One region of the Pseudomonas sp. MPC6 genome, then DNA from elsewhere that is predicted to be linked to it. Evidence: predicted binding sites of a transcription regulator. Region 1 holds the regulator's gene; the other holds the start of a gene.
The links. Region 1 encodes sigma-54, which starts transcription at its own class of promoters, with help from an activator protein. Its sites were predicted from a motif close to ANTGGCATNNANNTTGCTNT; they were not measured.
Positions count from the first base shown of each region.

Region 2: ELQ88_RS06435 (pilin) is a predicted target of sigma-54. The motif match lies at 1,843-1,862, and genes of this name have one in related genera.

Region 1 covers NZ_CP034783.1:5,938,273-5,941,817, reverse strand. The annotation lists gene rapZ (RNase adapter RapZ) at 1-396, opposite strand, end outside; gene ptsN (PTS IIA-like nitrogen regulatory protein PtsN) at 399-863, opposite strand; gene raiA (ribosome-associated translation inhibitor RaiA) at 876-1,184, opposite strand; gene ELQ88_RS29670 (RNA polymerase factor sigma-54) at 1,259-2,752, opposite strand; gene lptB (LPS export ABC transporter ATP-binding protein) at 2,936-3,545, opposite strand, start outside.
Region 2 covers NZ_CP034783.1:963,017-966,561, forward strand. The annotation lists gene pilB (type IV-A pilus assembly ATPase PilB) at 1-1,683, opposite strand, end outside; gene ELQ88_RS06435 (pilin) at 1,909-2,328, shown strand; gene ELQ88_RS06440 (BON domain-containing protein) at 2,644-2,997, shown strand; gene ELQ88_RS06445 (DUF2845 domain-containing protein) at 3,307-3,545, opposite strand, start outside.

The DNA.
Region 1 (3,545 bases):
GGCGATCGGCCCGAGCAGGGTGGTTTCATCGCTGATCGCTTCCGCCAGTGAGCGGTTGGCGTTGCTCAGGGGGTGACGCCGGCGGGTCTCCGAAAAACGTTTGAGCAAGGTTTCTTCGTCGGCGTCCAGGTACAGGACATCGCACTGGATATGCCGGCTGCGGACTTCTTCCAGCAGCTCGGGGAAGCGCGACAGGTGGCTCGGCAAGTTGCGCGCGTCGATCGACACGGCAACCAGCGGCTGGGCCAGTTCGGTGTGGATCAGTGCACGTTCGGCCAGTTCCGGCAAAAGCCCGGCAGGCAGGTTGTCGATGCAGTAAAAGCCGTTGTCCTCGAGAACATCGAGCGCGGTACTTTTACCTGAGCCGGAACGGCCACTGACGATGATCAAGCGCATGATTACTGACCGTTTTGCTCGTCCAGGACAACCTGATACAAGGCTTCATTGCTCGGGGCGCTGCGCAGCTTTTCGCGTACTTCCTTGCGATCGAGCATGCTGGCGATCTGCCGCAGCAGCTCCAGGTGCGCATCGGTGGCGGCTTGCGGGACCAGCAGTACGAACAGCAGGTCGACCGGGGCACCGTCGATGGCGTCGAAATCGATGGGTGCGTCCAGATGCATCAAGGCACTGACGGGTGCGGTACAGCCCTTGAGGCGACAGTGGGGGATGGCGATGCCGTTGCCAAAACCGGTCGAGCCGAGTTTTTCACGGGCAATCAGAGCCTCGAAGACATCTTGCATCTCCAGATCCGGGACTTCTTTATGGATGAGGTTGGCAATTTGCTCGAGGGCTTTCTTTTTACTGCCGCCCGGCACGTTCACGAGGGAACGGCCGGGGGTCAGGATGCTTTCAAGTCGGATCATGGGTTGGGAGTGTTAACGACCGGTCGCGCCCTGGAGGAGGCTTTGGGTCTTTTCCTTATGCTTTTTGAGTTGTTTATCCAGCTTGTCGGTCAATGCGTCGATCGCCGCGTACATATCGGTATGTTCCGCGTTGGCGACCACTTCATTGCCGGGAATATGCAGCGTGGCTTCGATTTTCTGCTTCAGCTTTTCGACCGTCATCGTGACCTGCACGTTGGTGATCTTGTCGAAATGCCTCTCCAATCGTTCGAGCTTTTCGCCGATGTAGGTGCGAAGAGGTTCGGTCACTTCCAGTTGGTGTCCACTGATGTTGACTTGCATACAGCTTCTCCTTCGTTGCCAGTGCATAAAGCGGCAGGCAGAAATGCCTGCCACTGGAACGCTGTGGCGTGGCTCTACATCAACCGCTTGCGTTCGCTCGAAGGCGCGATCCCGAGGGATTCGCGGTACTTGGCGACGGTGCGGCGAGCCACCTGAATGCCTTGTGCCTCCAGTAAACCAGCGATCTTGCTGTCACTCAACGGCTTTTTCTGATTTTCCGCTGCAACCAGTTTTTTGATGATCGCGCGGATCGCCGTGGACGAGCATTCACCGCCTTCCGAGGTGCTGACGTGGCTGGAAAAAAAGTATTTCAGTTCATAGATGCCCCGGGGGGTATGCATGAATTTCTGCGTAGTCACCCGGGAAATCGTCGACTCGTGCATGCCCACCGCCTCGGCAATGTCATGCAGCACCAACGGTTTCATGGCTTCGTCGCCGTACTCCAGGAAGCCGCGCTGATGCTCGACGATCTGGGTGGCCACTTTCATCAGGGTTTCGTTGCGGCTCTGTAGGCTCTTGATGAACCAGCGGGCCTCTTGCAACTGATTGCGCATGAAGGTGTTGTCGGCACTGGTGTCGGCGCGGCGCACGAAACCGGCGTATTGGGCGTTGACCCGCAGCCGCGGCACCGATTCCTGGTTCAGCTCCACCAGCCAGCGCTCGTTGTCCTTGCGCACGATGACATCGGGGACGACGTATTCGGCTTCGCTGGACTCGATCTGCGAGCCAGGCCGCGGGTTGAGGCTCTGCACCAGTTCGATCACCTGGCGCAGTTCATCTTCCTTGAGCTTCATGCGGCGCATCAGCTGGCTGTAGTCGCGGCTGCCAAGCAGGTCGATGTAATCGCTGACCAGACGCTTGGCCTCGGCCAGCCACGGGGTCTTGGCGGGCAATTGGCGCAATTGCAGCAACAGGCATTCGCCCAGGTTGCGGGCGGCGATGCCGGCGGGTTCGAATTGCTGGATGCGATGCAGGACGGCTTCTATTTCGTCCAGTTCGATGTCCAGTTCCGGGTCGAAGGCTTCGAGAATTTCCTCGAGGGTTTCGTCCAGGTAACCCTGATTGTTGATGCAGTCGATCAGGGTCACGGCAATCAGGCGATCGGTGTCGGACATCGGTGCCAGGTTCAGTTGCCACAGCAGATGGCTTTGCAGGCTTTCACCGGCCGATGTACGGGTGGTGAAGTCCCACTCGTCGTCATCGTTGCTCGGCAGGCTGCTGGCGCTGGTCTGGTAAACGTCCTCCCACGCGGTATCGACGGGCAGTTCGTTGGGAATGCGCTCGTTCCAGTCACCTTCCTCGAGGTTATCCACCGTCGGGGCGGTTTCCTGGTAGGAGGGTTCCGACACGTCGGCATTGGGGAGCTGTTCGGCTTTGTCGGCCAAGGGGTCGGCGTTATCGAAGTCGTCGCCTTCTTCCTGGCGTTCGAGCATCGGATTGGACTCCAGGGCCTCCTGGATTTCCTGTTGCAGGTCCAGGGTCGACAATTGGAGCAGGCGGATGGCCTGTTGCAGCTGCGGTGTCATCGTCAGCTGCTGGCCCATTCTCAAGACTAGCGATGGTTTCATGGCAGGGGCTTAACACCTTATTCGCCGGCGCACATGCGCCATCCACTACAGGGCGCCGGAGCGCCAAACATAAGCAAATTATATGCCCGAAACTTTAGCGTTTGCCTAGAGCGCTGTAACAATAAAAAAGTGTTGATTTTTTATCGAGACAAGCGCTTGAGCGGCAAGGCGGACACCTCAACGCTACAGGCGGAACTCATGGCCCAGATACACTTCCTTGACCAGTTCGTTGGCCAGGATGGTGGCAGAGTCGCCTTCGGCGATCAGTTGCCCATCGTTGACGATGTAAGCGGTTTCGCAGATATCCAGGGTTTCGCGGACGTTGTGGTCCGTGATCAGCACGCCAATGCCCTTGGCCTTGAGGTGGTGGATGATCTGTTTGATGTCGCCCACCGAAATCGGGTCCACGCCGGCGAAAGGTTCGTCGAGGAGGATGAATTTCGGGTTGGTGGCCAGTGCCCGGGCGATTTCCACGCGGCGGCGTTCACCACCGGACAGGCTCATGCCGAGGTTGTCGCGGATGTGGTGGATGTGGAATTCCTGCAGCAGGCTTTCCAGCTCCTTGCGGCGACCGGCCTTGTCGAGTTCCTTGCGGGTCTCGAGGATCGCCAGGATGTTATCGGCTACCGAGAGTTTGCGGAAGATCGACGCTTCCTGCGGCAGATAGCCGATACCGGCTTTCGCGCGACCGTGCATCGGCTGGTGGCTGACGTCAAGGTCGTCGATCAGGACGCGGCCCTGATCGGCCTGTACCAGGCCGACAATCATGTAGAAGCAGGTGGTTTTGCCGGCG
Region 2 (3,545 bases), 1.9 Mb from region 1:
GACCCGGTTGATTTCTTCAAGGCTGGTGATGCCCTGCATGGCCTTGATCAACCCGGACGTGCGCAGGTCGTTGAACCCGTCCTTGCGCATCTGGGTATCGATTTCCAGCGAGTTGCCCTCGGCCATGATCAGCCGTTGCAATGCGGGTGTGTTCTTCACCACTTCATAAATCCCTACGCGCCCTTTATAACCGCCGTTGCAGTGATCGCAACCGACCGGTTCATAGATCGTGAACGAGCCGATGCGTTCCGCAGGAAAACCCTCCTTGAGCAGCGCCTCCCGGGGAATCTCGATCGGTCTCTTGCAATGGCTGCACAGTTTGCGCGCCAGGCGCTGGGCGATGATCAGGCTCACCGAGGTGGCGATGTTGAAGCCCTGGATGCCCATGTTGTGCAGGCGGGTCAGGGTTTCCGCAGCGCTGTTGGTGTGCAGGGTCGACAGCACCAGGTGCCCGGTCTGGGCGGCCTTGATGGCGATTTCCGCCGTTTCCAGGTCGCGGATTTCGCCGACCATGATGACGTCCGGATCCTGTCGCAGAAACGAGCGCAGCGCCTGGGCAAATCCCAGGCCCTGCTTCGGATTGACGTTGACCTGGTTGATGCCTTCCATGTTGATTTCCACCGGGTCTTCGGCGGTGGAAATGTTGATGTCCACGGTGTTGAGGATATTCAGGCCGGTGTAGAGCGACACGGTCTTGCCTGAGCCGGTGGGTCCGGTGACCAGAATCATCCCCTGTGGCTGCTTGAGCGCGGCCATGTACAGGTCTTTCTGGTCGGGTTCGTAGCCGAGGGCATCGATGCCCATTTGCGCGCTGGACGGATCGAGGATCCGGATCACCACTTTCTCGCCCCACAGGGTCGGCAGGGTGTTGACCCGAAAGTCGATGGACTTGCTCTTGGACAGGCGCATCTTGATCCGCCCGTCCTGGGGCCGACGCCGTTCGGAGATGTCGAGGCTGGCCATGACTTTCAGCCGCGAAGCGATGCGGTTGGCCAGTTGAATCGGCGGTTTGGCGACTTCGCGCAGCATGCCGTCGGTGCGCATCCGCACGCGGTAGGTTTTTTCGTAGGGCTCGAAATGCAGGTCGGAAGAGCCGCTCTTGATCGCATCGAGCAACATCTTGTGGACGAAGCGCACCACGGGTGCGTCATCGCTATCCTGGCCGGCGTCCCGATTGTTGTCGTCTACCGACTCGATGTCCACGCCATCGAGGTCAATGTCGGCCATGTCTTCCAGGCCGGTACTGTGGCTGTCGAAGAATTTCTCGATGGCGTCCGTGAGTTTTTCGTCTTCGACCAGAATGGCTTCGGTGCTGAGGCCGGTGCTGAACTGGATATCGTTGATGGCCTGGTGATTGGTTGGATCGGAAATCCCCACGAACAGCTTGTTGCCACGTCGCCAGAGGGGCAGGGCGTGGTGCTGGCGGACCAGTTTCTCGCTGACCAGCCCTTTGGGTTGTGACTCTTTATCCAGGCAGTGGAGATCCAGCAGCGCCATGCCGAAATGCTCCGAGGCAATCTCGGCAACCTGACGGCTATTCACCAGTTTGTTTTGCACCAGGTAGTTGACCAGGGAAATCCGGTTGCGCTGGGCTTGCTGATACGCCTGTTGCGCGCTTTTGTCAGAGAGCAGTTCGGCCAGGACCAATTGCTTGGCCAGGCCGCTAAGGGCGATGTCATTCATGGGGATACCGGACGCAAACAATGCATGACTTATAGCCTAGTCAAGCGGCGGAGCCAAACCTGTGGGGCTGAGGTGACAATAATTGTCAGATAGTGCGGATCCTGGGGGTAGGAAAAGGCGATTGCCTCGGCTCAACCCCTGAAAGCAGCAGTTGACGGGTTTGGCATGGGCTGTGCTGTGGCTCATTCAGATCATGAGATTTTGACTCATGCATGGAGCTTGACTATGAATACTCAGAAAGGTTTTACGCTTATCGAATTGCTGATCGTGGTGGCGATCATCGGGATTCTGGCGACGTTTGCGTTGCCGGCTTACTCGAAGTATCAGGCGAAGGCCAAGGTCACCGCTGGCCTGGCGGAGATTTCGGCGCTGAAAATACCATTTGAAGACCTGATGAATAACGGGAACGGTCCGGCAGATGTGACGGCAATTGGAGGAGTTACCCCAACCTCGAATTGCGCACTAACTGCTTCTGGAACAGCCACTAGTGGTGCTGGCACAATTGTTTGTACGATCGTTAACGCGCCTGCACCGGTTCTCAACAAGACGATCACGCTGACGCGCTCGAACACTGGCTGGGTTTGCACCAGCACTGCGGACCAGGACTTCTTGCCTAAAGGTTGCACCACTGCCGCTGGCGCTTAACGTTTCACAAAGCTTTAGTACGCAAAGCCCCGCCCTTAAAGCGGGGTTTTTTTTGACAAACTCCTTCGAATCTCCAGAACACAAGAAAACCCCGACAATTCATGGCCTTAGGCCCACGCTAAAACCCGCAACTTGCATGTAGATAATTTCGAAGTCATGCATTTTGCATGATTTCGAAAATCAGGTGATTTTCTAAGTTGCTGATTTATAACGATTTGTTGACTGTCTCAAACTTGGCACAGCGTTCGCAATATACCCAGTAACCCTGCTGACAAGACACGCAGCAGACTTTATGAAAAAACAGGAGTTACTCGTATGAAGAAGTTCGCTATCGCTGCCGCTACTGCTACCGCGCTGACCCTGACCCTGGGCAACGTTGCATTTGCCCAGACTCAAGCCACTCAAGCGCCAATGGTGCTGGCTGCCGGTGAAATGACCAAAGCCACAGAAGCTACTTCCGATACCTGGATCACCACCAAAGTCAAAGCAGACCTGGTCACCGAAAAAGGCATTCCTGGTACTGACATCAAGGTTGAAACCAACAAAGGTGTTGTTTCCCTGTCGTCTACCGTTGCCGTGACAGACGCACAGAAAGCCACCGCCGTGGCTATCGCCAAGAAAATCAAAGGCGTCCAAGCGGTCTCCGCTGACGGCCTTAAAGCCGAGTAAGGCAAGACTTCTCGCCTGGACCGGGAGAAGGCGCGGCAGACGGGCCGAGTCATACGCCTGCCGCAACTTGAGAGTTCATGCGAAAGGCCACAAGGACGTGGCCATTACAGGCCTCGGACATTCGTGTTCGGGGCCTGTTCTATTGGCAAAAGCAAAAGATAGCAGCTTCGACAGGTGTACGCCGATCCCCTGTAGGAGCCGGCTTGCCGGCGAAGGCGGTCAGTCAATAACAGTGTCGACTGACACACCGCCTTCGCCGGCAAGCCGGCTCCTACAGGTATTCAATCCATTTGGACGATCTTTTGATCTTCAGTTACCGCGTTTGCTGGTGATCTGTTTCAAGCGATTACCTTCAAACCGCAAATACTGGTACATCCCGCCATTGGGCCCATAGGTCCATTCCTCGACCTGGAACTCCTCCCGTCGATCGGCGCTGCGTTTGTAGCCCAACACATCACGGCTGACTGGCTCACCGCATTTCTGCAGCACCTCGCCGGACCTGTCCCCGACGCTTATCAATTGACTGCCGCAGCGCAGAGTCTCCGCGG